Regions from separate parts of the Clostridium malenominatum genome, predicted to be linked through region 3. Evidence: riboswitches for the same ligand, from Rfam matches in the RefSeq annotation. Region 3 holds a riboswitch; each other region holds the start of a gene.
The links. A riboswitch is a leader RNA that binds a small molecule or an ion and turns the genes downstream of it on or off. The one in region 3 is predicted to bind thiamine pyrophosphate.
Positions count from the first base shown of each region.

Region 1: it holds a riboswitch for thiamine pyrophosphate, as region 3 does, so the genes downstream of both, thiW (energy coupling factor transporter S component ThiW) here and thiC (phosphomethylpyrimidine synthase ThiC) in region 3, are expected to answer to the same signal.
Region 2: it holds a riboswitch for thiamine pyrophosphate, as region 3 does, so the genes downstream of both, cytX (putative hydroxymethylpyrimidine transporter CytX) here and thiC (phosphomethylpyrimidine synthase ThiC) in region 3, are expected to answer to the same signal.
Region 4: it holds a riboswitch for thiamine pyrophosphate, as region 3 does, so the genes downstream of both, ABDZ69_RS05445 (TatD family hydrolase) here and thiC (phosphomethylpyrimidine synthase ThiC) in region 3, are expected to answer to the same signal.

Region 1 is NZ_BAAACF010000012.1:130,693-138,665, forward strand. It holds gene ABDZ69_RS16345 (stage II sporulation protein P) at 1-509, shown strand, start outside; gene thiE (thiamine phosphate synthase) at 576-1,211, opposite strand; gene thiM (hydroxyethylthiazole kinase) at 1,233-2,024, opposite strand; gene thiW (energy coupling factor transporter S component ThiW) at 2,002-2,571, opposite strand; TPP riboswitch at 2,885-2,990, opposite strand; gene ABDZ69_RS16365 (phospho-sugar mutase) at 3,028-4,752, opposite strand; gene ABDZ69_RS16370 (hypothetical protein) at 4,835-5,089, opposite strand; gene cobO (cob(I)yrinic acid a,c-diamide adenosyltransferase) at 5,101-5,619, opposite strand; gene ABDZ69_RS16380 (sirohydrochlorin cobaltochelatase) at 5,706-6,506, opposite strand; gene ABDZ69_RS16385 (AIR synthase related protein) at 6,512-7,258, opposite strand; gene ABDZ69_RS16390 (ECF transporter S component) at 7,245-7,751, opposite strand; gene ABDZ69_RS16395 (cobalt-precorrin-6A reductase) at 7,846-7,973, opposite strand, start outside.
Region 2 is NZ_BAAACF010000006.1:21,377-29,349, forward strand. It holds gene ABDZ69_RS14435 (HAD family hydrolase) at 1-361, opposite strand, end outside; gene thiE (thiamine phosphate synthase) at 358-999, opposite strand; gene thiM (hydroxyethylthiazole kinase) at 986-1,810, opposite strand; gene cytX (putative hydroxymethylpyrimidine transporter CytX) at 1,792-2,988, opposite strand; TPP riboswitch at 3,068-3,177, opposite strand; gene ABDZ69_RS14455 (M20 metallopeptidase family protein) at 3,237-4,403, opposite strand; gene ABDZ69_RS14460 (M20 metallopeptidase family protein) at 4,503-5,669, opposite strand; gene ABDZ69_RS14465 (hypothetical protein) at 5,729-6,907, opposite strand; gene ABDZ69_RS14470 (2-hydroxycarboxylate transporter family protein) at 7,157-7,973, opposite strand, start outside.
Region 3 is NZ_BAAACF010000001.1:703,316-711,288, forward strand. It holds gene ABDZ69_RS03495 (ATP-binding protein) at 1-223, shown strand, start outside; gene ABDZ69_RS03500 (response regulator) at 216-893, shown strand; gene ABDZ69_RS03505 (NAD(P)-dependent malic enzyme) at 1,052-2,224, shown strand; gene ABDZ69_RS03510 (dicarboxylate/amino acid:cation symporter) at 2,255-3,508, shown strand; gene cuyB (cysteate racemase) at 3,531-4,223, shown strand; gene ABDZ69_RS03520 (aspartate ammonia-lyase) at 4,270-5,682, shown strand; gene ABDZ69_RS03525 (NADH peroxidase) at 5,875-6,417, shown strand; TPP riboswitch at 6,606-6,712, shown strand; gene thiC (phosphomethylpyrimidine synthase ThiC) at 6,816-7,973, shown strand, end outside.
Region 4 is NZ_BAAACF010000001.1:1,080,497-1,088,469, reverse strand. It holds gene ABDZ69_RS05465 (ABC transporter ATP-binding protein) at 1-357, opposite strand, end outside; gene ABDZ69_RS05460 (ABC transporter substrate-binding protein) at 326-1,330, opposite strand; gene ABDZ69_RS05455 (ABC transporter permease) at 1,350-2,102, opposite strand; gene ABDZ69_RS05450 (thiamine-binding protein) at 2,077-2,364, opposite strand; gene ABDZ69_RS05445 (TatD family hydrolase) at 2,388-3,125, opposite strand; TPP riboswitch at 3,193-3,294, opposite strand; gene ABDZ69_RS05440 (siderophore ABC transporter substrate-binding protein) at 3,383-4,321, opposite strand; gene ABDZ69_RS05435 (iron ABC transporter ATP-binding protein) at 4,347-5,105, opposite strand; gene ABDZ69_RS05430 (iron chelate uptake ABC transporter family permease subunit) at 5,102-6,052, opposite strand; gene ABDZ69_RS05425 (ABC transporter permease) at 6,042-6,995, opposite strand; gene ABDZ69_RS05420 (helix-turn-helix domain-containing protein) at 7,477-7,932, shown strand.

The sequences.
Region 1 (7,973 bases), on a different contig from region 3:
ATGTAGATGAAGAATATAATTTTGGTAAAAATGTTATTGATGTAGGAAAAATTATTAGTAACAACCTAAAAAAAGAAGGATTAAATAGTAATTTTATAGAGGTTAGTCCTCCTTCATCTTACTTAGAATCGTACCCTAACTCACGGGAAACCATAAAAAACAAAGCCTCAAATTACGATAAATCTGTATTATTAGATATTCATAGACAGGTTAGCAATGATTCAAAAACAAATAACCGTAGCATTCTCCTTGTTCTTTCTAAAAACAGTCCTAATTATGAGAGTAACAAAAGTTTTGCTGATTCCCTTATGAAAGAAATTAATGAGATAGGAAAAGTAAAAGCAGATATATACCTCTTTAATAAAGGAATTAATTATTTTAATCAGGACTTGGCTAAAAACTCTCTCATTGTGGAAATTGGTAGTGAAAAATCAACTGCTGAAGATGTTAATGCTTGTATAAGTACACTAGTTTCAGCATTAAAAAAGGTTAATATCAGCTCTTTTTAACTTGAATAAAACGAAATAAAGTAAGGATATCTTTTCAACTTAAAGTATCCTTACTTTATTTTATAATTAACTATTACATTTCACAGAAATAATCTTTGACTTTAATTCAGCTGCAGCTTTTTCAGGATTTTCACTTTTCATTATAGCAGAGACCACTGCAATTCCATCAATAGGACTATCTTTCAAAATATCACAGTTATCCTTATTTAGTCCCCCTATTGCTACGACGGGGATATCTACAGTATTACAGATATCATTCAGTGTGGAAACCTTCGTAATAATTGTAGCTACCTTTGTTGTTGTAGGATAAATTGCCCCGACCCCTAGGTAATCAGCGCCCTCCGCCGCAGCCTTTTCAGCTTGGGTAACAGTTTTTGCCGTTGCGCCAATAATTTTATCCTTACCCATTAGTTTTCTTGCAACTGAAACAGGTATATCACTTTGTCCAACATGAACTCCTGCTGCTCCTGAAGCCATTGCAACATCTATTCTGTCATCAATTATCAATGGAATATCATACTTATCTGTAATTTCCTTAACCTTAATTGCAAGATTAAGATAGTCATAGCCACTTCTTTCTTTTTCTCTTAACTGTAGTAGCGTTACTCCACCTTTGCAGGCTTGTTCAACCTTTGAAAGAAACACCTCTTCTTCAAGATTAGTACTGTCAGTTACTAAATAAAGAGTCATATCAAGTTTCATTTTTTATCCTCTCTTTTCATTTTAACTTATTCGAATTTTTTCTTCTATCATATAATCAGAAATACTGAACATATTATCTATAAGCTCAATTTTGAAACTTCCACTTCCCTTAACATGGGCAGAAAGTTCACCGCATATTCCCATAAGGGCTATCGCTAATACAGTACCGCCTAGTATATTTCCAGAAGAAATATAGCTTGCTATAAGAGCATTCACCATACATCCTGTCCCAGTTATCATTGAAAGCATTTCACACCCGTTTTTTATCAAATATGTATCAGTACCGTTTGTTATTATATCTACTACTCCTGTTGCAGCAATAACAGCACCTGTTTTTAAAGAAAGCTCCTTTAGCATTGCTATGCTTTCATCAGAGTTATCCTCTGTAACAACATCGCATGCCCCAACGTCAATTCCCTCTGCATTACTTTTTATACCACAGATTGCTTTCATTTCGGACATATTTCCCTTAATAACGCTTGGATGACATTCATAAAGGAATTTCTTTGCATAATCAAGACGAAGTCCACTACAACCTACCCCTACAATGTCAATTACAGAGGGAATATTTTTTTCAAGGGCTGTTTTGCCTGAAATCATCATAGACTTCATTCTATTGTCCGTTATATTTCCAAGGTTTACTCCAAGCGCTTTAGATGAGGCAGTAATTTCCGAAACCTCGTCGGGATGTTCAGCCATAATAGGTTTTGCACCCACAGCTAGAACCATATTTGCGCAATCATTTATTGAAATATGATTTGTAATACAATGGATAAGCGGTTTTTCCCACTTAACACTCTGTCTTATTTGCAATAGGTTGTTTGTTGTCAGCTTCTGATTTATCATAAACTTTTGCCCCCAAACTTATTTGAATTTTTGCAAGCATACCTGTCTTGCGTAACGCTATGAGAAAAACAAATGCAATGATTCCTCCAATTAGTGTTCCGCTAATAAAAGAAGGAACATAGAACATCCATGTAAGCCCTGTTCTGCCCCAGATAAATGTCATTACAGGATAGGAAAGGATTGCTCCAACAATACCAGTTCCTATAACCTCACCTATAACAGCACAAATCAACTTACCCTTAGATGCTCTGTAAAAAACCCCTGACAAAATGGCGCCAAAAACTGCTCCTGTTAGTGCTAGCGGTGGAATTCCCATGAAAAACATTCTTATCACACCAATCAATGTAGCGCAAAGCAATGAATACCATGGACCAAGGAGAACAGAACATAATATGTTAATAAAATGAGCCATAGGGCACATTCCTTCAATACGAAGAATAGGTGAGATTACTACTCCCATTGCCACCATCATTGCTAACATAAGTTTTCTTAATAATTTAGATCTTTTTTCCATAACAAATTACCTCCCTAATAGTACTTATTTATGGAATATACCATATAGGAAATAAATACCATCAAAGAGGCGTGTTTTTAACGTAACTAAATAGCAATTTCCTATATAGCATAAGCCATACTGGTCGGTCGAAACTTAAAAGCTTCCTCTCAGCTTGAAACACAAGCTCCCTCGCTATTTAGTTGTCTTGGTGCTACGTAGTCGCAGGGCGCTCCCCCTTCGTCTACCAAGGATATTAATTCCTCAAAGCAATAAAAAATGGGATACACCGCATAAGGCATATCCCATTTATACTCACAAAATTCATAAATAAACAGTATAAACTAAATATTCACCTACGTCGGCATTATCCGAATCAGGTTATGGGTCGAAGCCAAACTTCCTCTCAGCCTGCAATGCAAGCTCCCCTTTTTTAAATTGTATCATACAGATTTACTAAGTACAATAAATTTTTACTTACTGAACTGAATGTAATTTTCCCATTATAACTTCTTCCATTACTTTCAACTTATTTTGGCTTTCCTCTAAAGTTTTTCCTTTAGAATACATATAAATCTTTATCTTTGGCTCAGTTCCTGATGGTCTAACTGCATACCAGGAACCGTCATCTAAGTAGAACTTTAGTACGTCAGATTTTGGTATATCACTATCTTTTTCTTCTCCTGATACCAAATCCCATACCTTTCCTATTTCTAAATCTACATATTTAGTTAATTTAGCATCTCCTAAAACTTTTGGGAACTCTTCTCTATATACTTTCATCATTCTAGCTATTCTTCCCTGTCCTTCAATTCCCTCTAAAACTAAGGATATTAAATTTTCTCTATAGTATCCAAACTCTTCATAAACTTCATTTAGCACATCTATTAAAGTTTTTCCTATGCTTTTATAGTAAGCTGCAGCTTCACAAAGTAGCATGGAGGATATTACCCCATCCTTATCCTTAACAAAGTCTCCTGCTACATATCCTATACTTTCTTCATATCCAAAGATGAATTTACCTTTACTATCTCTTTCTAATTCATTTGCCTTGCCACAAATGTTTTTGAATCCAGTTAGAGCATCATAGGTTTCCACACCATACTTTGCAGCTATAGCCTTACCTAAGTCCCCAGTAACAACAGATTTAACTATGAATGGATTTTTAGGAAGATTTCCTGTATCCTTCATACCTTCTACTATGTATTTAATTAAAATTGCCCCTGTTTGGTTTCCGTTAAAAGCTAGATATTCACCATTATTATCTTTAACCATTATGGCCAATCTATCACAATCAGGGTCTGTTGCTATTAAAAGTTCAGCATTAACTTTCTTTCCTAAAGATTCAGCATATTTAAAAGCCTTCACATCCTCTGGATTTGGATATCCTACAGTAGTAAAGTCTGGATCTGGATTTTCCTGCTCTGGCACCACATAAATATTTTTGAAACCTCTTTCACTAAGCACCCTTCTCACAGGAACATTTCCCGTTCCGTTTAAAGGAGTATAAACTATATTAATATCTTTATCTATATCTTCTCTTAAGCTTAAGCTCTTTACCTTTTCTATATATTCATCATCTATTTCTTTTCCAAGGATCACCAAAAGACCTTTAGCCTTTGCTTCCTCTTCAGAAATCAGTTTTATTTCATTAAAATCCTTAATATTATTTATATTTTCTGTAATAGGATTAGCAATGCTTGACAAAATTTGAGCTCCATCTTCCCAGTAAACCTTATATCCATTATAATCTCTTGGATTGTGGCTAGCTGTTACAACTATTCCAGATATGGTATTTAACCTTCTCACCGTATAGGAAAGCTCTGGAGTAGGTCTTAGTCCTTCAAATAAATACGCCTTTATTCCATTAGCTGCTAATACTAAAGCTGCAGTTTTAGCAAATAAATCTGAATAATGTCTGCAATCGTAGGCTATAGCAACTCCTCTATTCATGGCTTCTTTGCCATTCTCCACTATAAAATTAGCAAGCCCTTGTGTAACCTGAGCTATTATGTACTTATTCATTCTATTTGTTCCAGCAGCAATCTTACCCCTTAATCCTGCTGTTCCAAACTCTAGACTTCTATAAAATCTATCTTCTATTTCCTTGGTATTTCCCTTTAAACCTCTTAATTCTTCCCTAGTTTCTTCGTCAAAGTAGTCATTATTTAACCATTCTTCATAAACCTTCATATAATCCATATAAGTTTCTCCCCTTTCTAATAATCCACTAGAACACAAAGACTTTGTCTCAAAATTTAAGACAAAGTCAATATGTTATTATTTATTTAACCAACACGTAAGTATAATAGATAATATTTATTATTTGAAATACCACAAGTATCCCAACAAATAAATTAAGTCTATTTGTATGCATTTTTTCTTTTACAAATATATATAAGAATGGAATAGCTAGCAGTATGCTACCAATAGTAAGTATAAGCCTTACATTTGACTGTGGTGGATAACTTTTTGCTATTATAGTTAAAAAAGTTATTATCCCAAATAAAAAAGTTGCTATTCTCTGTTTATCCTTCATTATTTAATCCTCTAGCTTTCTATTCCTTTACGAGCAGGCACTCCTTGAGTATAGTAGTGTTTAATTTCTCTCATTTCAGTAACTAAATCTGCTCTTTCAATTATTTCTGGTGCAGCATATCTTCCTGTTAAAATTACTTCTGTCTTTTCTGGTTTTTTATCTAAAAGTTCTAAAACTTCTTGTACTGTAAATAATTCATAAAATAAAGCTATGTTTATTTCATCAAATACTACTACATCATACTCTCCAGAAGTTAAAACTTCTTCCGCTCTTTTTAAGCCTTTTCTTGCTTCTTCAATATCCGCTTTTGTTGGCTTTCCAAATATAAAAGAGTTTCTACCAAACTGTTCCATTTCAAAATTTGGTAAAATCTTTACAGCTTCAAGTTCGCTATATTTCATTCCCTTTGTAAATTGTCCGAAGAATACTTTTTTTCCTGCACAAACTGCTCTTAAGGATAAACCTAGAGATGCAGTAGTTTTTCCCTTGCCGTTACCGGTATAAACCTGTATATATCCCTTATTGTCCATAAAAAATCCCTTCTTTCGAAAAATTTTATTCTTTCGCTACTCGTAAACGATTATATCACAAAATTCATTTATTTTCTATTACAATATTATTCTGCCCTTAATGGGTTGCCCTCGATGGAGTCTTCTAAGTGGTTTATAAATTTATCCTGTATTGCTTTATTTTCTCCAAGTCCGCGAAGATATATGTTTACTTTATAACCTTCTTCTTCAAGAATACTTTTCCATGAATCCTCTTCTTCTCCTGCCATATCGTTTATAGCATGGTCTCCAGCTACTAACATAAGAGGCATTAATGTTATCTCTTTTATGCCTTTTTCTTTTAGGTTAGGCAATATAACGTCTAACTCTGGGAATCCTTCTACATTGGCTATAATAACATTTTCTAAACCTTCATCATTAATTATATATTGTAGCTGAGAATAACAAGCATTAGCAGGATGAGTACTTCCATGTCCCATAAAGACTACAGCATGATTATCCTCTCTTTGAGGAATTTGATTTTTAAGAGCTTCTACCACTTCATGGTAGTCCTTTTCTCTATAAAGTAACGGTCTTCCAAGAACTAATTTTTTAAAAGATTTTCTTTTCTTGTGAACCGCAAGCTTTATATCATCATACTCTTCTCCAGGTATTATATGTAAGGTTTGAACATAAACCTCTTCAAAACCATCATTAATCATTCTCTCTAAAGCTTCCTCTGTGTTGTCAATAAATATATTATCTCTCTTTTTTAATTTATTTATTATCATTCCTGAAGTAAAAGCTCTTCTTACTTCGTATTCTGTAAATTCATCTCTAACTCTATTTTCTATAGCTTCAATTGTAACCTTTCTAGTTTCTGGGTAGCTTGTTCCAAAGCTCACTACCAATATACCTTTTTTAGTCACATATTTCACCCTTTCAATTTTAGTTTTCCTATTAATTTCATTCTCTTCATAAGTTTTAATTCTTCATAAGCATCCTCACTTAAAGCAGCTATCAATACCGTTGCTGGTCCACAGGTTTTATGTAAGTCAATATAGATATCTTCTACTAAAGTTAATTCCATGTCATTATTTTTAGCTAAAAGTTCCCCTTCATAAAGTACTCCTTTTGATCCAACAGGCACAATTTCATAAACTTCATTATGAGCTAAAAGCTTATATAAATCTGAATAATCCGCTATGTCTTCATCCTTTTTGTTTAAGTTTATTTCCCCTCCAACTTTAGGAATTCCAATAGACACAACCATGGCTTCTTCTTTTACATTGTTTACTCTTAAGGAATTGTTAGCAATACCCACTACTGTTATTCCTATCCCTGTAGAACTAGTCTTAAAGTTTTCTTCAGTGCTACCATTTAAGGCTACAGAGCTAATCCCTGCTTGGTGTAATTCTTCTTCTATTCCCTTTATTATCTCTCTTCCCGTTGGCTCCATCTCGTTACATACTGCATTAGTTATGGAAATAACCTCTGCTCCTGAAGCTAACACTTCCATTAGGGCTACTCTTAAAGCAAACTTTCCTACAATTGCTGTAGGAACCTTAAAAACATCCCCTTCTTTCATTCCTATACTTCCAGAGCTATCGCAAGCAATAACCATGGTTTTATTTTTTTCTATGTCTACAAGGGTTAAATCCCTTACTTTATCTATTTTCATAATTCTTCAAACTCCTCGGTAATAATTTATAAACTACTAAAGCTACTAATGCATTTATACCTGCTATTAAGGATAATATAGGAAGAAAGCCTAATATTCCCACTTTTCCCATTACAGGTAATAATAATGGCGTTAAAACTAATAGTGTTAAAGGACCATTGATTGCAACACCTACTATAGTTGATAATATTATCGCTAATAAATTATTACTCCTATTCAAGAACTTATAAACTAATCCAAAGGCTATCATGGTAACAGCCATGCCACCCATGGTAATTAAATGAACTGGTAAGGATAAAGGGAAGCCACTAGTTAGAGCTGTTAAAAAGTGACCCATAGCTCCTATTATTCCTCCGTAAACTGGTCCTAATAATAATGACCCTAAAAATGCTGGCATGGAATCAAAGGCTATTGTTCCCATTACTTTTACATTTGCTCCTACAAAAGATAAGGCTATAAATAAAGCAGTTAATACTAGATTTTTTGTTTTCATATGATATTCCTCCTAATGTTTGTATAACTATTAATAAATCTAAATAGCCTATCTATAAACCATTGCCGCACATTTTTATTAAACAACTCCTTGCTTAGTTATTTATTATATATTTAATCAATTCTTCTTTATTTTTATACACTCTATGATAGTTAATTTCTTTTCTATATATAACAAATACATATATTCCTTCATCTAGGGCCGCTGAAATTTTCTCCTCTG
Region 2 (7,973 bases), on a different contig from region 3:
TTTTAAGTGCGGATACTGCACAAGAATATTCACAAGCTGTGGCAATACACATTTTTACATCATTAAATTTCAAATATTTCAGATATTCTAAAACAAAAGGTTTTAATGTAACCTCATGTTTATACTTATTCTCTACCATTTTACATATCTCAGAAATTAATTCATTCTGTGTTCTTCTTATGTGAAATTCTTTAATAAGATACTCCGATGATTGCTGTAAACTCATAACCTTTAATACATTATCTATGTTATCTGGAGGTGTAACGCCATGGCTTTTCAGAACTTCCCTTCCCACATTACTCCACATCTCCATAGAATCTAAAAGTGTGCCGTCTAGATCAAATATAGCATAGGAAATCATAGGCTTACCATTTTTCTTGATAATTCTAAAAGTTCACTGGTAGCTTTACTTATATCCTCTTCTGCAAATATGGCAGATATTACAGCAACCCCATGAACCCCACTGCCTGTAAGTTCCAAAATATTATCTTTATTAATTCCACCAATAGCTACAACAGGAATCTTAACTGATCTGCAAATTTCTTTTAATGTATCCATAGAAACGGTATGAGCATCCTTTTTTGTTGATGTGTTAAACACCGCTCCAACACCTATATAATCTGCGCCGTCCTGCTCTGCTTTTATGGCTTGTTCTACTGTTTGTGCTGACACACCTAATATCTTATCTTTTCCAATTAGTTTTCTTACATCCCTTGCACTCATATCACTTTGCCCTATATGTACACCGTCTGCATCGCAAGCAATGGCAACATCAATATTATCATTTATCACAAAAGGAACATTATTACCTTTTGCAATCTCCTTTATTTTTTTACCTTCTGATATAAATTCATCTAAAGGCATAGATTTTTCTCTTAGCTGAATAAAGGTTGCACCTACCTTTAAAGTCTCCTCTACCTGTAAATACAGTGAGTTTTGTCCAAGCCATGTTCTATCTGTTACTACATATAGTAGCATAGATTCTTTATCTACTTTCAATTTTCATTTCCTCCTTTAATACATCATAATTAAACTTACTCATATAATCTATTAAGCTTGTTCTAAAAGAAGATGTTCCTCCTTCTGTTTTTAAGACTTTTTTATATGCAAGTTCACCACAAATTCCCATACTACATACAGCGGCAGCCGTAGCATCTAATAGGTTATCACAGTTAGCACCGCAAAAAGCACCTATGAGACTTGTTAGCATACAACCAGCACCTGTAATTTTCCCCATCATTGAATGTCCATTTTTTATTATATATGTTTTATTTAAATCAGTAACTATATCCAATGCCCCAGTTATTGCTATAACCGCTCCAGTTCTTTCACTTAAAGTCTTTGAAAAACTTACAACTTCATCAATATTTTTTTCTGTCACAATATCTGCTATATTAGCATCAACTCCTTTTGTAGAGGAAGTTCCTGAATAAACAGCTTTAATTTCTGATATATTTCCACGGACAACAGAAAATTTAACTTCTTTTATTAGCCTAAAAACTGTTTCCGTTCTCAATGAGGATGCCCCCGCACCAACAGGATCTAATATAACAGGATGACCTAATGAATTTGCCTTCTTACCTGCTATTATCATAGCATTAATTGTTCTTTCATTAAGTGTTCCTATATTAATTACCAAGCTATTACAGATGCTTGTAATTTCTTCTACCTCTGAAATGTCGTCAGCCATTATAGGTGAGCCACCGCAAGCCAATATTATATTTGCACAATCATTTACAGTAACATAATTAGTAATATTGTGCACAAGTGGAGTTTTAGCAATAACATTTTCTAAGATTTTTTTAAACATAATTTCATTCCTCCATTTATTAAAATGCAAATAATACTTATACCTAACATGACGGGAAGAGTTATTCCAAGGGGTGAATTATATGGCATGAATTTTCTATACCCTATTATACCAATTAACCAAATAACTGTGTTTTTAATATTAATATTATTATTTTCATTTACAGATTTGTTGTTTAAAATAAAGTAATCTGTAATGAGTATTGCAAATAAAGGCGCAAACACAGAACCTATCAAATATAAAAAGTTTTCATACTGAGTAATAGGAATAAATATTGCCATAAGCATCCCTAAGAAACAAACAACTAAAGCCGCAATTTTTTCACTTACTTTATTATTTATATTTACAAAGCTTACTCCAGCTGAATATACATCTAGAAAAGTTGTTGTAACAGTTGAAAAAAGAACTATTATTAATGCTACAAAGCCAAGTCCTGCTAAAAGTAAAATCTCTGTGATATCTGAAGTTCCTGCAAAAAGCGATGCACCTAAGCCAATAATATACATAAATGTACTTCCTATAAAATACCCTAGTGCACTTACTAACGTACCTGATTTTTCATTTTTTAAGTTTCGTGTGTAATCAGATATTAACGGAAGCCAAGATAAAGGCATTATAGCGCTTAATTCTACAGCTGCGCCAAAAGTCATCATATCCGTACCCATATACTCTCCAGATCCTGTCCCAAACACAGTGATTCCAAGAATCATAGTAAAAACAAATAATGCCCCTACAGCAACTATATTAATTTTAGATAAATTTGAAACACCAACTATGATCCATATAGCAATTAATATCGCAATCAATATGCACCATAAAATTTCATTTTGAAAATTCATTATATATTTTGTTCCAACATCAAATGCTTTTGATCCATTAATTATCATTACAGCTGTCCATCCAAGTAGCTGCATAATATTTAATATTGAAAAGAGATAAGAGCCATATTTCCCAAAAGAAATACGAGTCGATTCTATTGCCGAAAGTTTACTTTTTGCTCCAATAAATCCAGCAGCATAAAAAATAATCCCCCCGATTATATGTCCAATAAAAATAGCAATTATACCTCTCTTAAGCCCTAATGGCGCAATAAGTGCACCTGTAAGAATTTCAGCTATTGAAACTGCTGCCCCGAACCATAATAAGAATTGACTAAAGTTTGATAACTTTTTTTCCATAGTTTATTACATCCTTTCGTGCTTTTGGCAAAATAAAATGGGATATACCACGCAGTATATCCCATTAATTAACATTAAGTAATTAACATAAATCTCTTTCCCTACGTTGGCATTATCCAAATCAGGTTAAAGGGTCGAAACTTATTTGTTTCCTCTCAGCCTGCAACACAAGCTCCCCTGTTTCTATATTCTATTCTTTAACATTTTATCATCTAAATTTATATTTGTCAAAAACTTGTTTACAAGCTTTATTTTAAATAATCTAGTGCTACTTGTGCATAGGTTGCCGCACCAATTGGCATAGCATCTTCATCTATATCAAAGAAATTTGAATGATGGGAGTAACAGCAGTTTTTTTCTTCGTTGCGTCCACCCAAGAACATTAGGGCCCCTGGTACCCTTTGGGCATACTCTGAAAAATCCTCTGAACCCATAACCTTTGCCATGGGGATAAGATTTTCTTCTCCAATCAATTTAGATACAGTTTCTTTCACAAGCTTAACAATATTTTCATCGTTAATAGTTGGACTGCACATAAAATCATAATTAAATTCATATTCACATCCATAAGCTTCACAGGTACTTTTAATCATAGTTTCCATCCATTTTGCCATAGCTTCCCTGCTTTCCTGCGTAAAGGATCTATTGCATCCGCCTAATTCAGCCTTTCCAGGTAATACATTAAATCTTTCCCCTGCATTTATTGTTCCTACATTGATAACTATAGGATTTCTTATGTCATTTTGTCTAGTAACTATGGTATGAAACCCATTTAAAATAGCGTTCATACAAGTAATGGCATCTACTCCTTGCCAAGGAGAAGAACCATGACAGGATCTACCTTTTATTGTTAGTTTCCAAAAATCTACTGCCGCCATCATAGGGCCTGGTTGAATACTAACCTTGCCTACTGGTACATCTGACCATATATGCATTCCAAAGGTCATATCTACCTTAGGATTTTCTAACACCCCACCTTCAATCATCTTTTTAGCTCCACTTACTATTTCCTCAGCTGGTTGAAATATAAACTTTACAGTACCCTTTATTTCATCTTTCATTTCTAATAAAATTTTTGTAGCCCCAAGGAGCATTGCAATATGTGCGTCATGGCCACAAGCATGCATCATTCCTGGCGTTTTAGATGTATAAGCTAGTCCCGTTTCTTCATTTACGGATAGGCCATCTATATCCGCTCTCAGCGCAACAACTTTCCCTTCCTCTTTTCCTCTAAGTATTCCAAGTACGCCTGTTTCACAAGGGCTTGAAACTTCTAGACCCATTTTTTCAAGTTCTTCCCTTATCCTTTTAGAAGTTCTAAACTCGCTAAAGGAAGGTTCTGGATGCATATGTAGATCTCTTCTGATGTCCACCATCCAGTCATAATATTTTTTAGCACTTTCTAATGTTTTCATGAAAAATTCCCCCTTTCTTATATTATATTCCATAAATTTAAATATATTAAAAAAACGTCTCTATATATCAAATAAATGATATGTAGAGACGTTTTTTATTTAACTTAAATAATCTAGTGCTACTTGTGCATAAGTTGCAGCTCCAATTGGCATAGCATTTTCATCAATATTAAAGAAATTTGAGTGATGTGAATAGCAACATTTCTTTTCTTCGTTGCGTGCTCCCAAGAACATTAGAGCTCCAGGTACCCTTTGAGCATATTCTGAGAAGTCTTCAGATCCCATAACTTTTTCCATAGGTATAAGATTTTTTTCATCGATTAACTTAGATACAGCCACCTTTATAACCTTAGAAACATTTTCATCATTAATAGTTGGGCTGCACATAAAATCATATTTAAATTCATATTCACATCCATAAGCTTCACAAGTACTTTTAATCATAGTCTCCATCCATTTTGGTAGAGATTCTCTACTTTCTTTTGTAAAGGTTCTGTTCATTCCAACTATTTCTGCTTTTCCAGGTACTACATTAAATCTTTCCCCTGCATTTATTGTTCCTACGTTTATAACTATAGGATTTCTTATGTCATTTACCCTTGTAACAATTGTATGAAGACCATTTAATATAGCAGTCATACATGTAATTGCATCTACTCCTTGCCAAGGTGAGGAACCATGACAAGCCTTGCCTTTTATGTTTAACTTCCACACATCTGCTGACGCCATCATAGGTCCTGGTTGAATACTAGCCTCACCGGTAGGCACATCTGACCATATATGCATTCCAAAGGCCATGTCCACCTTAGGATTTTCTAATACTCCTCCTTCAATCATCTTTTTAGCTCCACCAGCTACTTCTTCTGCTGGCTGGAAAATAAATTTAACAGTACCTTTTATTTCATCCTTCATATCCGATAAAATTCTTGCAGCTCCAAGAAGCATTGCAGCATGTGCGTCATGGCCACAAGCATGCATCATTCCTGGGGTTTTAGAGGCATAATCTAGTCCCGTTTCTTCATTTACTGATAAGGCATCTATATCAGCTCTTAATGCTACTACCTTTCCTTCTTCTTTTCCTTTAAGTATTCCAAGTACTCCTGTTTCACAAGGACTTGACACCTCTATCCCCATCTTCTCAAGCTCTTCTTTTATCCTTTGAGAGGTTTTATATTCCCCAAAGGATGGTTCAGGATTCATATGAAAATCCCTTCTTATTTCTACCATCCAATCATAATATTTTTTTGATATTTCTAATGCTTTCATTGTAAAATCCTCCTTCTTTATAACTTTCAACTGTACAGTGTTAAATTAAAATACTAAAACTAAATCATTTTCACCATTATTCCCGCAAGTATTACTGATGCAATAGTAACTGTTACAAAGCCTGCAATAAGCATTTTGGGCATGATTTCGTTTAAAATCAACTGTTTTTCTTCTTCAGTTTTTCCTTCCGCGTTGGCAACTTCCTGAGATATTATAAAGGTACCTGGAAAACCAAATAATGCAGTAATGCCAATTGATAAAGACATCTGCCAGCTGATTCCTAGCATTTTTCCAACAGGAATACTCGCTAAAGCTATACCTATAGTTCCTAAAGTTAAGCTTGCAGCTAATGGCCATAATAATCTTGAAACCATTTCTGGTGTAGCACTTGCTAAGTTAGAATATATAACTGTCAACAAAGTTCCCATAGCTAGTCCAAAAGATTGAGACTTTGTAAGGATATCACTTTCTAAAAATCCTATTTCTTTTAAAATAATTCCTATAATTAGACATACTACATACTTGTTAACAACTCCATTGGTTAGAGCAGCTATCTTATAGCTCAGGAATGCGGCTAAACCAAGCTTTGCAAGCAAAATTGATGGTGTTTGTAGTTCTTTTGGTAAATCAGGAATTATCTTAAACTTTGATTTCTCTTCTTTAGCTGCTGCAACTTCTCCCTTTGATATATTATATTCACCTGATTTTAATTTATTTGAAATTCTTTTAGCTTCTTTACGCAAACAAATAGAAGCTATGGGATAACCAAAGAAACCTTGTACTACTACAAGCAAAGTTGAAAAAACCATAATAGTTTCAAGCCCCTTTGCTTTAGCTGCTTCTCCCATCATTATCCCGGCTACAACTCCTCCCGCTATAGGCGGTGCTGCAGCTACTGAATACTCTCTCCCTATAATTGGAGTACCTGCTAAATACACAAAAACAGCTATACCAACAATAGATGCTATAGATATAGCTACCGTTTTCCATTGTTTTATAAGTTCTCTAACACTCATAAGAGTACCCATATGAGTAATTAAAATACCAATAAGTATACTTCCTAAAGGTAACAATGCTGAATCTTTAAATATGGTTTTTGGAAGCCCCACCCAAAAACCTAAAAGTAATACCACTGAAGATACGAACATCGTTGAAACAATTGCCTTTGTTTTTGATGAAATAATATCTCCAGCTCCAAAAATAATGAATAATACCGTGAATGCTAATAAGCCATCCATTTTAAAGCCCCCTTAAATATTTTTATAAAAAAGCCTCTATACATCAAAATAAATGATATATAGAGACACTTTTATTTTCCTTCAAGCCCCAAGCTGATATTAAAATAGATGGTATCATAGTTTTTTAAGGCTTGTCAACCATATTTATGAAATAATTTGAATTATTTACATTTTAATTTTTTTAAGATTTATCCTGCATAATTTAAAATTTAATTTAAATTACGTCATATCTTTATCTTGCAGTATAAGTTATGAGAATATTTTAATTAATGCACTAGCAATAATTAAAATTAATGCCCCTCCTATTCGAGAAGATATTTGAGCAAAAGGCATAAGTACCATTCTCTTTGAGGCTGATAAAACAGCCACATCCCCTGTTCCCCCCATATTTGCCATACATAACCCTCCTGTTATAGCCGCCTCTATTGGATAGAACCCTACAATACGCCCAACTAATGCCGCTCCTAACATTGAACCAATAACTGTTACTATAACTAGTATTAAATATTGGCCACTTAAAGCTTCAAGTACTTGCCCTAAATCAGTATAAGCTACTCCTATTCCCACTAATAGAGGTGCTGTAAAGTTTTTAGCTACAAACTGATACCATTGAGTTGCTGCCAATTCATATTTCCTTGGCAATAAATTAAGTATTTTAGCTGCAGCTACCGATAAAATCATCCATGCATATTGATGCACTCCTGGTATAAATTTAGCTATTATTCCTCCTAAGCAGAAAAAGGATAGAGCTATAAGTAGACCATTTCCCATTTCTAAAAGATTTAGTTGAAATACCTCTTCTTCATCTTTAACTGCTTCTATAGTATTATCTATTAACATATCTCCATTTCCAGTTAAACTTGGTTTTGCTTTGCCTAATTTATCTAAAAGTCCTGCGGAAACTATAGAAAAAGCATTTCCAAGTGCCACTGCCGGTACCATGATTGATAACATTTGTGCTGGATCTGCATTAAATCCTGCACCAAAAATTTTTGAAAGTGGCACTGCCCCCGCTCCCATGCCTCCACCAATTATAGGAATACCTATATAAAATATAGCCTTTGTT
Region 3 (7,973 bases):
CATAACTATTAGGGTAAAAGATACTGGAGAGGGTATTGAAGAAGAAGACATTAAATACTTATTCAATAAAGGCTTTTCTACTAAAGGAGAAAATAGGGGAAGGGGACTTTTTATGATTAAGGAATTGGTGGAAAATTTAAAAGGTGAAATTAGTTTCTCTACGGAACTTACCAAAGGGTCGGAATTTATAGTAGTTATAGGAAAGGAGGATAAAAATGATTAAGGTTTTAATTGTAGAAGATGATCCAATGGTTGCTCAAATAAACAGAAAATATACTGAAAGTGTCGAAGCTTTTTCTGTAGTTGGAATTTGTAATAATGGCAAAGAAGCAGTGAATAAAATTAGAGAAGAAGAAGTAGATTTAATAATATTAGATCAGTATATGCCTAAATTAGATGGAATAAGTTTTTTAAAAGAAATAAGGGGTTTGGGTATAATGACTGATGTTATTATGGTTACCGCCGCTGATGATTCAGAAATATTAAATGAAGTATTAAAGCTAGGAGCTGTAGATTATCTTATAAAACCCTTTGAATATGAAAGATTTAGAGATGCTCTAAATAAATTTAAGATAAGATACAGTTTGCTTAATTCAAAGGCTACTATCAATCAAGATGATATAGATAGGATTACGAATTCTAATAACGTAATTTTTAATGAAGAAAATCAAAAGGGTATCAATGAAAGAACTTTAAACAGAATTAAAGTCTTTCTAAAAAAATATAAAGGTAGATACTTTACTTGCGAGGAGGTGGCTGAAGAAATTAAATTATCTAGAGTTACTATAAGAAGATATTTAGAACATTTAAGTTGTTTAGGAGAATTGTCTAGAGATGTGGAATATGGGGAGGTGGGAAGACCAAAAACTACATATAAAAATATGGAAAGGTAATTATCGAAATATTTTAAAAATTTCGTTATAAACTTAACAATAATAAATTTATTTACAAAAGGTTAATAATATTTACAGAATATTGGAATTTTAATTAATTTAATATATTATAGTGTTAATAGATGAGAAATTAATCTAATGAATGGAGAGATGAAATTATGGATTATAAAGAAATGAGTTTAAAACTACATGAAGAAAATTGTGGAAAGATAGAAGTTGTATCAAAGGTTTCTGTTAAGAATAAAACGGATTTAAGTTTAGCATATACCCCAGGAGTGGCAGAACCTTGCAGAAAAATTCATGAAAACGTTGACAATGCGTATAAGTACACAGCTAAAAAGAATTTAGTTGCTGTTGTTAGCGATGGAACAGCGGTACTAGGACTTGGAGATATAGGACCAGAAGCAGCTATGCCTGTTATGGAAGGAAAAGCAATATTGTTCAAAGAATTTGCTAATGTAGATGCTTTCCCAATTTGTTTAGCTACTAAAGATGTAGATGAAATAGTTAAGACAGTAAAATACTTATCACCAACCTTTGGAGGAATAAATCTAGAGGATATAGCAGCGCCAAGATGCTTTGAAATTGAAAGAAGATTAAAGGAAGAATTGGATATTCCTGTATTTCATGATGATCAACACGGTACAGCTATTGTAGTATTTGCAGGATTAATTAATGCTTTAAAAGTAGTAGGTAAGAAGATTGAAGAAGCAAAGATAGTAATTAATGGAGCAGGAGCAGCTGGAATATCCATATGCAAGTTGTTAATGGCTGGAGGAGCTAAAAATATAGTTATGGTTGACTTAAAGGGTGCTTTAGTAGAAGGAGCAGAATGGATGAATGAAGCACAAAAGGCAATTGCCAGCATAACAAATAGAGAATTTGAAAAGGGGGGATTAGGAGAGGTAATTGAAGGAAAAGACGTATTTATAGGAGTTTCAGCACCAAAGGTTTTAACAACTGAAATGGTTTCAAGGATGAATAAGGACGGTATAGTATTTGCTATGGCAAATCCAACACCAGAAATATTCCCAGAGGAAGCTAAGGCTGGAGGAGCTAGAGTAGTTGCAACAGGAAGATCAGATTTCCCAAATCAAATTAACAATGTATTAGTTTTCCCAGGAATCTTCAGGGGAGCTTTAGATGTAAGAGCTAAGGCAATTACAGAGGATATGAAACTAGCAGCTTCAAGAGCTATTGCAAGCATAGTAAAAGACCAGGAGTTAAATGAGGAATATATAATACCAGATCCTTTTAACAAGGAAGTAGCTCAAGTTGTTGCAAAGGCTGTGGGGGACATTGCAATTAAAACTGGTATGTCGAAATTATAATTGTAAATTAATAAATAGGGGGGCTTATATATGGAAAAGAAAAAAATGAGTCTTGTAACGAAGATTATGTTAGGACTTGTTCTTGGGGTTATTGTAGGTTTATTATTCGTATCTAATAAAGAAATTGCAAATACCTATATAAAACCATTCGGTACTTTATTCTTAAATTTAATCAAGATGACTATAGTTCCACTAGTATTTGCATCGTTAGTTGTTGGGGCAGCAAGTATTGGTGACGTTAAAAAGCTTGGAAGAATCGGTGGAAAAACCATGCTTTACTTCTTTGTTACAACAGCATTGGCTATATTAATAGGACTAGTAGCGGCTAATATATTCAAGCCAGGTGTTGGGGTTTCCTTAGCAGGAGCTGCTGCACAAAAAGCAACTGAGGCACCGTCAATAATTGATACTTTTTTAAGTATAATACCAACCAATCCAATTGATGCAATGGTAAAAGGAAATATGCTTCAAATTATATTCTTTGCTGTATTTAGTGGAGTTGCTGCTACCTACATTGGAGAAAAGGGTCAAGCGTATGTAAAAATATGTGATAGTATAGCAGAAATTATGTATAAGATTACTGAAGTTATAATGGGCCTTGCACCTTACGGTGTATTTGCTCTTATAGTTCCGGTTATCGCAAGTAATGGTCCTAAGGTATTATTGCCATTAATTAAAGTTATACTTGTTTGCTATGTAGCATTCTTCTTACATGCATTATTAACCTACTCCTTTGCAGTTAAGTTCTGGTCAAAAATTTCAATTGGCCAATTCTTTAAAGGTGCATCACCAGCAACAGCTATAGCTTTTAGTACAAGTAGTAGTTCAGGTACACTACCAGTTACTTTAAGAATAGTTCAGCAGGTATTTGGAGTATCAGAATCCATAGCTAGCTTTGTTCTTCCACTAGGAACTACAATTAACATGGATGGAACAGCTATTTATCAAGGTGTTTGTGCTGTGTTTATAGCTCAGGCTTACGGTATTCCACTAACGATAGGACAACAGGTAACGATACTACTTACAGCTACTTTAGCATCTATTGGTACAGCAGGGGTTCCTGGAGCAGGATTTATGATGCTTATGATGGTTTTATCCTCAGTAGGATTACCACTTGAAGGAGCTGCACTAATCGCTGGTATAGATAGAATATTAGATATGGGAAGAACAGCTGTTAACGTTACTGGTAACGTTTCTGCGGCCATAGTAGTTGGTGCCACAGAAGGGGAACTAGACTATGAAAAAGCCACAATAATGGGGAATGATAAATCATTAAAAGCTTAACTTAAAATAGGGGGAATTCATTATGGGAAAGACGGTAGGAATACTAGGAGGAATGGGTCCTAAGGCTACGGCAGATTTATTAAATAAAATAGTAGATTTAACGCCAGCCACAAAGGATCAAGATCATATCCATATTATAGTAGATAATAATCCTAAAATACCAGACAGAACTGGCTATATTATGGGGAAGGGTGAAAATCCCATTGGGGCCCTGGTAGAAACAGCTGTAAGACTTAGAAATAATGGGGTAGATTTTATAATAATCCCGTGCAACACTGCTCATTATTTCTATGATAAATTAGTTGAGGCTGTGGAAATACCGTTTGTAAACATGATAGAAGAAGTGGGTAAGCATATAGCTACAAACTTCGGAAAGTGTAGTGTTGGATTATTAGCTACAGTTGGAACCTATGAAGGTGGAGTCTATGAAAAGTATTTTCAAAAATACGGATTGGAAACAGTAGTACCTACTGAAGAGGTTAAAGATAGAATTTTAGATTTAATTTATAGGGTAAAATCGGGGGAAAGTTTTTTTGAAATAGAAGAATTGAACTATATTTTAAAGGATTTTAGAAAACAGGGCGTTAATGTCGTAATTTTAGGATGTACAGAATTACCATTAGTATTTGATCCTGTTAAAGAGAAATTTAAAGATTTTAATTTCATATCATCTACAGATATTTTAGCAGAGAAAACTGTGGAGTTAGCAAAATAAAATCATAACTAAGGTTAAATAATTATTATTATAGGGGGAATAGCATATGTTATTTAGAATTGAAAGTGACTCCGTTGGTGAAAAGCAGGTTCCAAAGAATGCTTATTATGGAGTACAAACACTAAGAGCTTATGAAAACTTTAATATTACAGGAAGAAAAATTCATCCTGAACTTATTAAGGCTTTGGCAGAAATTAAGAAAGCAGCGGCCATAACAAATATGGAGGTAGAACTGCTAAATAGAAAAAAAGGAGATGCCATAGTTAAAGCTTGCGACGAAATAATTGGAGGAAAGCTCCATGAAGAGTTTATAACAGACCCAATTCAAGGTGGAGCAGGAACTTCTATGAATATGAACATTAATGAAGTTGTTGCGAACCGTGCTACAGAAATCCTAGGTGGAGAGCTAGGAGATTATAGTGTTGTCCATCCAAATGATCATGTTAATTATGGACAATCAACAAATGATGTAATTCCAAGTGGTGGCAAAATTGCTACTATAAGGCTAATTGATAAAGCATTGATTCAACTACAGAACTTGGTAGATGCATTGTTAGAAAAGTCTGTAGAATTCGACCATGTTATAAAAATGGGAAGAACTCAAATGCAAGACGCTATTCCAATAAGACTTGGTCAAGAATTCCATGCTTATGCAAATGCTATAAAGAGAGACATAGTAAGAATTAAGAGAGCAGGGCAAGATTTAAAGCATATAAATATGGGAGCAACTGCTATAGGAACAGGGTTAAATGCTGATGAAATGTATGTTAAGCATATAGTTCCAAACATCGCTAAGGTTACAGGAATTGATTTGATTCAAAACGATGACCTAGTTGATGGTACTCAAAACTTAGATGGTTTTGCAGCGGTATCAAGTGCGCTTAAGGTTTGTGCAATAAGCCTTTCTAAGATGAGTAATGATTTAAGATTACTATCCTCAGGACCAAGAACAGGTTTTGGAGAAATAAATCTTCCATCAAAACAAAATGGTTCCTCTATAATGCCAGGGAAGGTAAACCCTGTTATCCCTGAGGTTATGAGTCAGGTTGCCTTCAACATAATTGGTAATGACTTAACTATAACTATGGCAGCTGAGGCAGGTCAATTAGAACTTAATGCTTTTGAACCAGTTTTATTCTACAATTTATTTGAATCCATAGAAACTCTTGCCCATGGAGTAGAAACCTTTATAGAAAACTGTGTAAAGGGTATTACTGCCAATGAAGAACATTGTAGAGAAATGGTTGAAAACAGCGTAGGTATAATAACAGCAATAGTTCCACACATTGGATATAAGGACTCTGCCAGACTGGCTAAAACCGCAATAAATAGTGGAGAGTCTGTAAAAGAATTAATTTTAAAAGAAGGATTATTAAAAGAAGCAGAATTAACTACTATATTAAATGCTTATGGAATGACTGAGCCAGGAATATCTGGTAAAGAACTGTTGAAAAAATAAATTATAAATTTTTTATTAAAAGTTAACGGTAAGATTTACCGTTAACTTTTAATGCTTTATAATATATGTGTAAACATTGGAAAAAAACCATAAAAACTTTTAAAAAACTATTGCAAATTAATAATTATTATTATATAATAATAATTGTAAATAAGAAATGAGAAAATTAAAGTTTTTAGGAGGAATTTAATAATGAAAAAATTTGTTTGTACAATATGTGGATATGTTCATGAAGGAGAAATGGCACCAGAAGCGTGTCCATTATGTAAAGCTCCTGCAACTAAATTTATAGAAAAAACTGAGGATATGGCTTGGGCTGACGAACATAGAATAGGTGTAGCTAAGGACGTAGATCCAGAAATTATAGAAGGATTAAGAGCAAACTTTATGGGAGAGTGTACAGAAGTAGGAATGTACTTAGCTATGAGCAGACAGGCTGATAGAGAGGGATATCCAGAAGTAGCTGAAGCTTATAAGAGAATAGCTTTTGAAGAAGCTGAGCACGCAGCAAAGTTTGCTGAATTATTAGGAGAAGTGGTTTGGGCGGATACTAAGAAGAACTTAGAAGCAAGAGTAGAAGCTGAACACGGAGCATGTCAAGGAAAGAAAGACTTAGCAACACTTGCTAAGAAGCTTAACCTAGATGCAATTCACGATACAGTACATGAAATGTGTAAAGATGAAGCTAGACACGGTCAAGCTTTCAAAGGATTATTAGGAAGATATTTTAAATAAGATTTCTAGATGACTAGATTTCTAATTAATAGTTAAAGTGAAAATTCCCAGGAGATTTTATAATAATAAAAATTTCTTGGGAATTTTGTCATTAACTAAATATCTAAACATTTAAAAAACTATCAATTTAAAAAAGTAAAATGTTGACAATCATTAATCATTATGTTAAATTTAAACTGAAGAAAATTGAATATTTCTAGGGGAGCCTATAAATAGGCTGAGAGTGAGATGTGATCTCAGACCCTCATAACCTGATTTGGATAATTCCAACGTAGGGAAGAGCTTTATATAATTTAACCACAATTTTTATATATAAAGTTGTGATTTTTTTATTATAAAAAGGTTATGAGGGAAGCATTTGCTTCCCTTTTATTTTTATTAAAAAGGAGATGGGATTAATGAATTATTCAACTCAAATGGATGCAGCTAAAAAAGGCATCATTACAAAAGAAATGGAAATTGTAGCAAAGAAAGAAAAGGTGAGAGTAGAAGATTTAATGGAGTTAGTTTCACAAGGAAAGGTTGCAATACCAGCAAATAAAAATCATCTAAGTATAGACCCAGAAGGAATAGGCAAGGGTCTTAGAACTAAAATTAATGTGAATTTGGGAATATCTAAGGATTGCTGTAATATAGAGATGGAATTAGAAAAAGTAAAAAAAGCAATAGAGATGAAAGCAGAAGCTATAATGGACTTGAGCTGTTTTGGAAAAACTCAAGAATTTAGACAAAGGCTTATACATATGTCACCAGCAATGATTGGAACCGTTCCTATGTACGACGCAGTAGGTTTTTATGATAAAGAATTAAAAGATTTAACTGCAGAGGACTTATTTAGAGTTGTTGAAACTCATGCTAAAGATGGTGTGGATTTTATGACAATACATGCAGGTATGAATAGAGAAACAGCAGAAATTTTCAAGAGAAATCCAAGACTTACTAACATAGTATCCAGGGGAGGCTCTCTTCTTTATGCTTGGATGGAATTAAATAATAAAGAAAATCCTTTTTATGAACAATATGATAGATTGTTAGATATTTGTGAAAAGTACGATGTTACTATAAGTCTAGGAGATGCATGTAGACCTGGATCCATAGCCGATTCTACAGATCCAAGTCAAATAAAAGAACTAATGACTTTAGGTGAACTAACTAAGAGAGCATGGGAAAGAAATGTACAGATTATGATAGAAGGACCAGGACATATGGCATTAAATGAAATTGAAGCAAACATGGTTTTAGAAAAGAAGCTTTGTTATGATGCACCTTTTTATGTATTAGGACCTATTGTAACAGACGTGGCGCCAGGATATGATCACATTACTAGTGCTATAGGGGGAGCTATTGCAGCAACCTATGGAGCAGACTTTCTATGCTATGTAACTCCAGCGGAGCATTTGAGGTTGCCAGATTTAGAAGATATGAAAGAAGGAATAATTGCTACTAAAATTGCTGCCCATGCAGCAGATATAGCTAAAGGAATAAAGGGAGCAAGAGATTGGGATAACAAGATGAGTAAAGCAAGAAAAGAACTAGATTGGGAAGGTATGTTTAAT
Region 4 (7,973 bases), 380 kb from region 3:
TTTTCTAACCTTTTCTTCCCATATCTTCTTATCTACTCTCTTTAGTATTAAAGGAAGTGCCACATTTTCCATGATAGTTTTCCAAGGAAGTAGCAGATCCTTTTGTTGCATATACCCTATGGTTCCATTTACCTTAATCTCTCCTCCATCTTGAGGAATTAGTCCCGTAACTATATTAAACAAGGTACTTTTACCACAACCACTAGGTCCCAATATGGATACAAATTCACCTTTATTTATGTGAATTGAAATATCCTTTAAAACTTCCACATTACCATATTTTTTCTCTATTCTATTTAGTGTTATAAGAGGGTTCTCCTCTTCCTTATGGTAAGAAACTGTTGGTAAATGCATCATCAACCATTAACTCCTTATCTATCAATCCATTGTCCTTCATAAATTTAGCATAGTTGCTCCAAACCTCTGATTTCATTACTCCCCACTTTGCAGCATTTCCTGTATATTTAGGGGCTAAAAACTTTTGACTTTCCACTACAAGCTTTTCTTCCAGCTCCGGAGCATACTTTAAAAGTATTTTAGCACTTTCTTCTGGATTTTCAATAGCAAATTTATAACCTTTTTCTGTAGCTTTTAAGAACTTTTTAACCTTTTCAGGGTTTTCCTTAATTGTTTTATTTCCAGCAATAAGTATTGGAGTATAGTAATTTAAAGCAGGGTCTAAATCCTTAACTGCTATATAGTTTAATTCAACTCCTCTTAGCTTTGCTTCAATTCCTGTCCAACCTTCAAATATCCAAGCAATATCTATATTTTTTTCAGTAGCAGCAAAGAAATCATCGTTACCAATACTTACATTTCTAATCTTGGTATAATCTGCACCATTTTTGCTCATAACAGCCTTAAGTACTGCTTCTTCTGAAGGTGAACCCCATCCTCCATAAATTTTTCCTTCGAAATCTTTAACCTTAGCTATATTTTTGCTTTTTGGTGAAGCAAAACCTGAAGTGTTGTCTTGTATAATTGTAGCTATAGCTTTAATTGGTAGTGGGTCTTTACTTGTTAGTGCATAGGTTACATCCTCTTGATAACTAACTCCAAAGTCTCCTTGACCTGTTGCAATTAAAGTTGCGGATGACCCCTCTGAAGGTTGAATAATTTCTACATCTAATCCCTCTTCTTTAAAGTATCCTTTTTCTAGAGCTACATATAATCCTGTGTGATTTGTATTAGGTGTCCAATCAAGTATTACCTTTGTTTTTTCTAATTCTGTTTTCCCCTTATCCTCACTTTTTTGTGTAGCGCAACCTGAAAAGGCTAATACCACTGTACTTACAATGCTTATTAATGATAATATTTTCTTTCTTCTCATAATTTAAAACTCCTCTCTTTTACTTCCAATGAATTAACTTATTTCCTATTAAATCAATTAAATAAATTATTAATATGCTAACTAAAATAATTACTAATATTGAAGCAAATACCTTATCTAATGCATAGGCATTTTTAGCCCTTACCATGTAAACTCCAATACCCTTGTCCCCTGCAAGCCATTCGCCAACTACTGCAGACATAATCATGTAGGTTCCTGCAATTTTTACTCCCGATAATAAATTTACCATGGCATAAGGTAGTTTTAGATGACAAAAGACTTGTAGCTTTGAAGCTTTCATTGTTTTAAATAGCCTTAAATAATCTTCATCTATCTTATCAAGACCGTCTATTAAACTTATTACTATGGGGAAAAAGCACACCATAATTACCATAACTATTTTAGGCAAAGTGCCAAAACCAAACCATATTATAAATAAAGGCGCTATGGCAATGGTTGGAATAGTTTGTGATATAACCAGTATTGGATAGAAGGACTTTTTAATAATTTGAAAACTATCCATTAAAATAGCAAGTATAAAGGCAAATACTAATGATAATCCAAACCCTACAAAGGCCTCATATAAAGTTACCTTTGTGTGGGTTATAATTAAATTAAAATCGCCCTTTAAAGCTTCTACTATATCCGTAGGCGATGGAACAATATAGTTTGGAACTTTATTTACTTCCACTATAATCTGCCAAAGTAAAGTTATGAGTAGTATAGTGCCTATAGGATATAACTTACTATCTATATTTGTAGATTTTTTCATCCATAGTTACCCCTTCACTTTTGTAGTCAATCTTTACTACAGAGCAAACCCTTGCTGCTCCTTCTTCTACACATATTTCCTGTGCCCTTTTAACAATTTGTAGTAAAGTGTCTAGCTCACCCTCCATAGTTGTCTCCATAGGTCCAACTTCGTATTTTACTCCCATAGAAGCTATATATTCTATAACCTTATCCACTACCGGATAAATTTTTTCCTCTGGAACGCTTGGTATAACTTGAATACTTAAATTAACATTAGCCATATGTTTCACCTTCTTTCTTCATTTTAAATATTAATTAATGTTTTTAAATTATCTTCTATAGCTTTTTTAACTTCCTTTTCAGGAAGGTTTTTTATTGTTGAAATTTTATTGACTATATTTTTAATGTAGCTTGGATAACCATATTCTCCATTTACCCATTCTAGGGCAGTGGGACCATCTGTTTCCGTTAAAATCCTATCTATAGGAATTGTTTTCACTATTTCCTCCGTAAGTTTTGAATACCCAATATCTACACTAATAGTAAAATAGCATCCATATTCTATGAATTTTGATATTAAGTCCACGGGGCCACTGTACCAGTGGATTATTGGCGTTCTTAAATTGTACTGTTTTATTAAATCTAGTATTTCTCTTTCAGCACCCTTAGTATGTAAATTTGTTACTTTATTATACTCCCTAGCTTTTTCTAAAAAATATTTCAACACCTTTAATTGATTAGGATATCTTTCTCTTTCTAGAACCCAATGAAAATCAAGGCCAATCTCCCCGATTATAGGAGTTTCCTTTATATATTTTTCAAACCTGTCCAAATCCTTATAATTATTATGAGCTCTCCAAGGGTGAACTCCAAAGCATGGAATTATAATTTGATTGTCTTTGCTAAGGCTTCTTGCAAATAAATAACTTTCCTCATCCATAGAACAAGCTAAAGTTATAATATGATTTTCTCTTATATCCTTTAAAGCTTCATTTAATTTATCTCCATAAAGTTCTAAATGGTTATGAGCATCAACATACATTTATACATCTCCTCTGAGCATATTAAAAAATAAAAAGCACTGCTATAAAACAGTGCTTAGGTATACCTTTTAATTATGTTCGCTTTCCTACGTCGGTTTTATCCGCATCAGGTTCGAAGGGTTAAAGTTTTAAACTTCTCTCAGCCATAAGGCACCCCCAGCACTAGATATTAAATTTAAAATTAAAATCTTTCTAAGTTATTGTATCACTAATAGGTTATAAAATAAAGGTATTTTTAATTTTATTAACTAATATATTATTTAATAGCTCCTTGTATTTCATCCGCCATCATATTAGTCGAGTTAAAGCCACCTACAGATACATACCAAATATGAGAATTAAGATATATAATTTTATTATTCTTATAGGCTGATGTAGTCTTAATTAAATCATTTTCCAAAACCTGTTTAGCAGTAGTGTTATTACCTACAACAGCACCTCTATCTATAACAAATATATAATCTGGATTCTTTTCTACTACATATTCAAAGGAAACATTTTGTCCATGAGTAGATGTTTTTATATTCTTATCGGCAGGAGTAAATCCAAATCCCTTGTGTATAATACCAAACCTTGAGTCTTCCCCATAGGCACTTAATGATCCTTCATTCACCATAAGAATTAACGCATTTTTTCCACTGGATTCTATATCTTCTTTTAGCATTTTAATATTATCATGAGTTTTTTTAAGTTCTTTATCTACAAACGCTTCTTTATCAAATATTTTGCCCAGTACTCTCATATTACTATTAAATGAATCAATGTAGTTTTCATTGCTTATAGTAAGATAAACAGTTGGAGAAATCTTTTTAAATTCCTCATATAATTTAGCTTGTCTTGCAGAAATAATAACTAAATCAGGCTTAAGTTCATTTATTTTTTCAAAATTCGGCTCCTGTAAAGTTCCTACATTAATATATTTATCATCCTTATATTTTTCAAGATGAGAAGGAATGTTTGATTTTGGTAGCGCAATTACGTCTATACCTATTTTATCAAGGGAATCTAATATACCATAGTCAAAAACCACTACTTTTTTAGGATTCTTATTTAATATAGTTTCTCCTAGTTCATGGGTAATGGTAAGTTCTCCACTCCCCTTATTGGAATTACTCTCTTTAAACTTTACTAACCCAAAGGCTGAAATAGCTGCTATTATTAAAATTGTTATCATCATACTTACTTTTTTATTCATTTTTTACCACCTCTATATTTTTTAATTAATTGTAATAAACACATATTTTATTGTTATCTATGTTTTTTATTTCAAAGTCCATGTTATATATTTTCTCTAGTACTGGCTTGTCAATAATTTCATCAGCATCACCATGGCTTATTAGTTTTCCGTCCTTTAAGGCTACTATATAATCTGAATAGCAGGATGCAAAATTAATATCATGTATAACTAAGATAATGGTCTTTCCAAGATCATCTACTAGGGATCTTAAAATTTTCATAATCTGGACTGAATGCTTCATATCCAAATTGTTAAGAGGCTCATCTAAAAGAATATAATCTGTATTTTGAGCAATAACCATTGCAATATAAGCCCTTTGCCTTTGTCCACCACTTAATTGATCAAGATATTTATTTTCTATATCTGAAAGCTTCATGTATTCTATGGCTTCATCTATATATTTTAAATCCTCTTTAGTAAGCTTCCCTTGAGAATAAGGGAACCTTCCAAAGCTCACCAGTTCTCTAATAGTTAATCTTATGTTTATGTGATTTGATTGCTTTAATATAGATAATTTTTTTGCTAAATTATCATTGTCCCAGTTAGAAACCTCCTTACCATCAATAAAAATTTCTCCTCCATCTCTTTTAACTAGGCGACTTATCATGGATAATAAAGTACTCTTTCCCGCTCCATTAGGACCAATAAAAGAAGTAATTTTCCCATCTAATATTTTCATAGATACATTATCTACAACATTTTTGTTCCCATATTTTTTTACTACATTTTTTATTTCAATCATGTTCTATTCTCCTTTAAAAGCAAATATATAAAATACACTCCACCAACAAAATTTATAATAACGCTTAAAGTTGTGTTGAAATTTATAACTCTTTCAATAACTAACTGCCCTCCAATTAGAGCAATTATACTTATTAACACAGAAGCTATAATCAAGTATCTATGCTTATATGTATTTATAAATTCTCGAGCAAGATTTACTACTAGTAATCCTAAAAAGGTTATGGGACCAACTAATGCCGTAGATACTGAAACCAATATAGATATTATAATTAACATCTTTTGGGTAACTTTGTCATAATCTACTCCTAGATTTATAGCTTGTTCTCTTCCTAAAGATAGTACATCTAAAATTTTCATATAATCATAGGCATAAACTATTATTAGAAGTACAATTACTATAGATATAAGCAATATCTCTGTATTAATATTATTAAAACTAGCAAACATTTTACCTTGCACAATGGCAAATTCATTAGGATCTATTAACATCTGCATAAAAGAAGATAAACTTTGAAATAAAGTTCCAAATATCAAACCTACCAAAAGTAAAAAGAAAATATTATTACTTTCTCTCTTAAACAATACTTTAAATAAAACTATTGAAAAAATCACCATTAAACTTACAGATATTACAAAATTAATATTATTGTTCGTAATATTTATATTAGTAGAGCCTAATAGAAAAACTACAGCGGTCTGAATAAACATATAAAGAAAATCTAATCCTAATACATTAGGCGTCAGTATACGATTATTAGTGATTGTTTGAAATATCATTGAGGAAAAAGCTATAGTTCCTCCCGTTAAAATCATTGCAATTACCGTTGGTACTCGCCTGGAAAGTATATACTGCCAGTTATTTGAATTTATACCAAGGCATATAAACAGCATAACTAGAACTATTGATATGGCTGAAAGGAAAATTATTTTTCTTTTACATTTCATATGCATTCCTCCTCATCAGCAAATAAAGAAATAATATACTACCTATTATCCCAACAGTAAGTCCAATGGATATTTCGTAAGGGTATATAATTACTCGTCCTAATATATCACAAAATAAAACAAATACTGCTCCTAATAATCCCACATGAGAAATTCCCTTTTTCATATTATCACCTAGATAAATGGTCACTATATTAGGAATAATAAGACCTAAAAATGGTATTTTACCTACCGTAATTACAACCAAGGATGATACTAAAGCAACAATAGCAATTCCCATATTTACTACCTTATTATAGTTGAGTCCTAAGTTTGTAGAAAAATCCTCTCCCATTCCTGCAACGGTAAACTTATTTGCATATAAAAAAGCAATAATTAAAAGAGGAACACTTAAGTATAAAAGTTCATATCTGCCTTTGATTACCATAGAAAAATTTCCTTGTAACCAAGAAGAAACATTTTGAACAAGATTGTACTTATATGCTAAAAAAGTTGTTACAGAATCAATGATATTTCCAAGCATTATACCAACAAGGGGTATGAATATAGTATTTTTCAGTTTTACTCTTTTAACTATTTTCATGAATAGAACTGTCCCTGCTAAGGAAAATGCAAAAGAAATTAACATTTTTTGCAAAGAACTAGCTTCTGTAAATACTATTAAAGAAACTAAAATTCCTAATTTAGCACAATCTACTGTTGCCGCTGTAGTTGGTGATATAAACTTATTACGACTTATCTGCTGCATGATTAGGCCACTTATACTCATGCTTGCCCCTGCTATGACAATACTGATTACTCGCGGTATTCTACTAATCAATACTATTTGAACCTTCTCTTCATTAAATCGAAGTATATCCAATGGAGATATTTCTTTTACTCCAATAAATATTGAAATTAATGATAAAATCATTAACGTTAAAAACAAGTATCGTTTCTTCATGTTCCCTCCTCCATATGAATAACTTTTTTCTATAGTTTGACACCCTGTATTTTATGATGATATAATTAACACTATGGATTAATTGATAATGATTATCATATTCATTTGTCTATGGTTATTATATAACTTTTTATTAGTTTAGTCTTTAAATATATTTATATCTTTGTAAATATATTTATATAATTTTAAGGAGTGATGTTTTATCTGTTTCAATAAAAAACATATTTGCGACACTGTAAGGAACTTTTTTCTATGTACTCATATTCCAATAAAAGCCTTTGATTATGATGGAACTTTAATTCATTCCGAAGGATATAGTAAAGATTTTGAGGATCTATTTATTAATAATGATGTTTATAAATTTTCAAGAGATGAGTTAAATAAAAAAGATTTTACTTCCATAGCAAACACAACCTATTTAAATAATATTAATTTTACAGCTTTCAATATTTGTCCTAAAAATATTAAAAAAGGAATATTTATGATGGGACCTTATACTTCCAATAATATAAATATGGCAAATGGAATAAATATTTTATATAAGCCTGCAGCTTGTATACCTCATTTAGTTTCATTGCTCTACAGTATGATAAAAGATAATAGCTATAATACGTCCTATAGTTTACATATAACAAAAGCTATAGATTATATAAATGAGCGCTATAGCCAACCTATAACACTATCAAATATTTCTCATTATTTAAATATTAACAGATGTTATTTTTGTAGTATGTTTAAAAAAGAAACTGGAAAATCTTTTTCTCACTTTTTGAATGAAGTAAGAATAGAAAAAAGCAAATCTCTTTTACTAAAGGAGACTTTATCTATATTAGAGGTATCCCTTTCTGTTGGTTTTAATAATCAAAATTACTACAATACAGTTTTTAAAAAAATTACTAATATGACTCCCCTGGAATACAGGAGCAAAATCTCCTAAGAAAAATGACAGAAATTGCGTTGAACAATCCCTCCCTTATT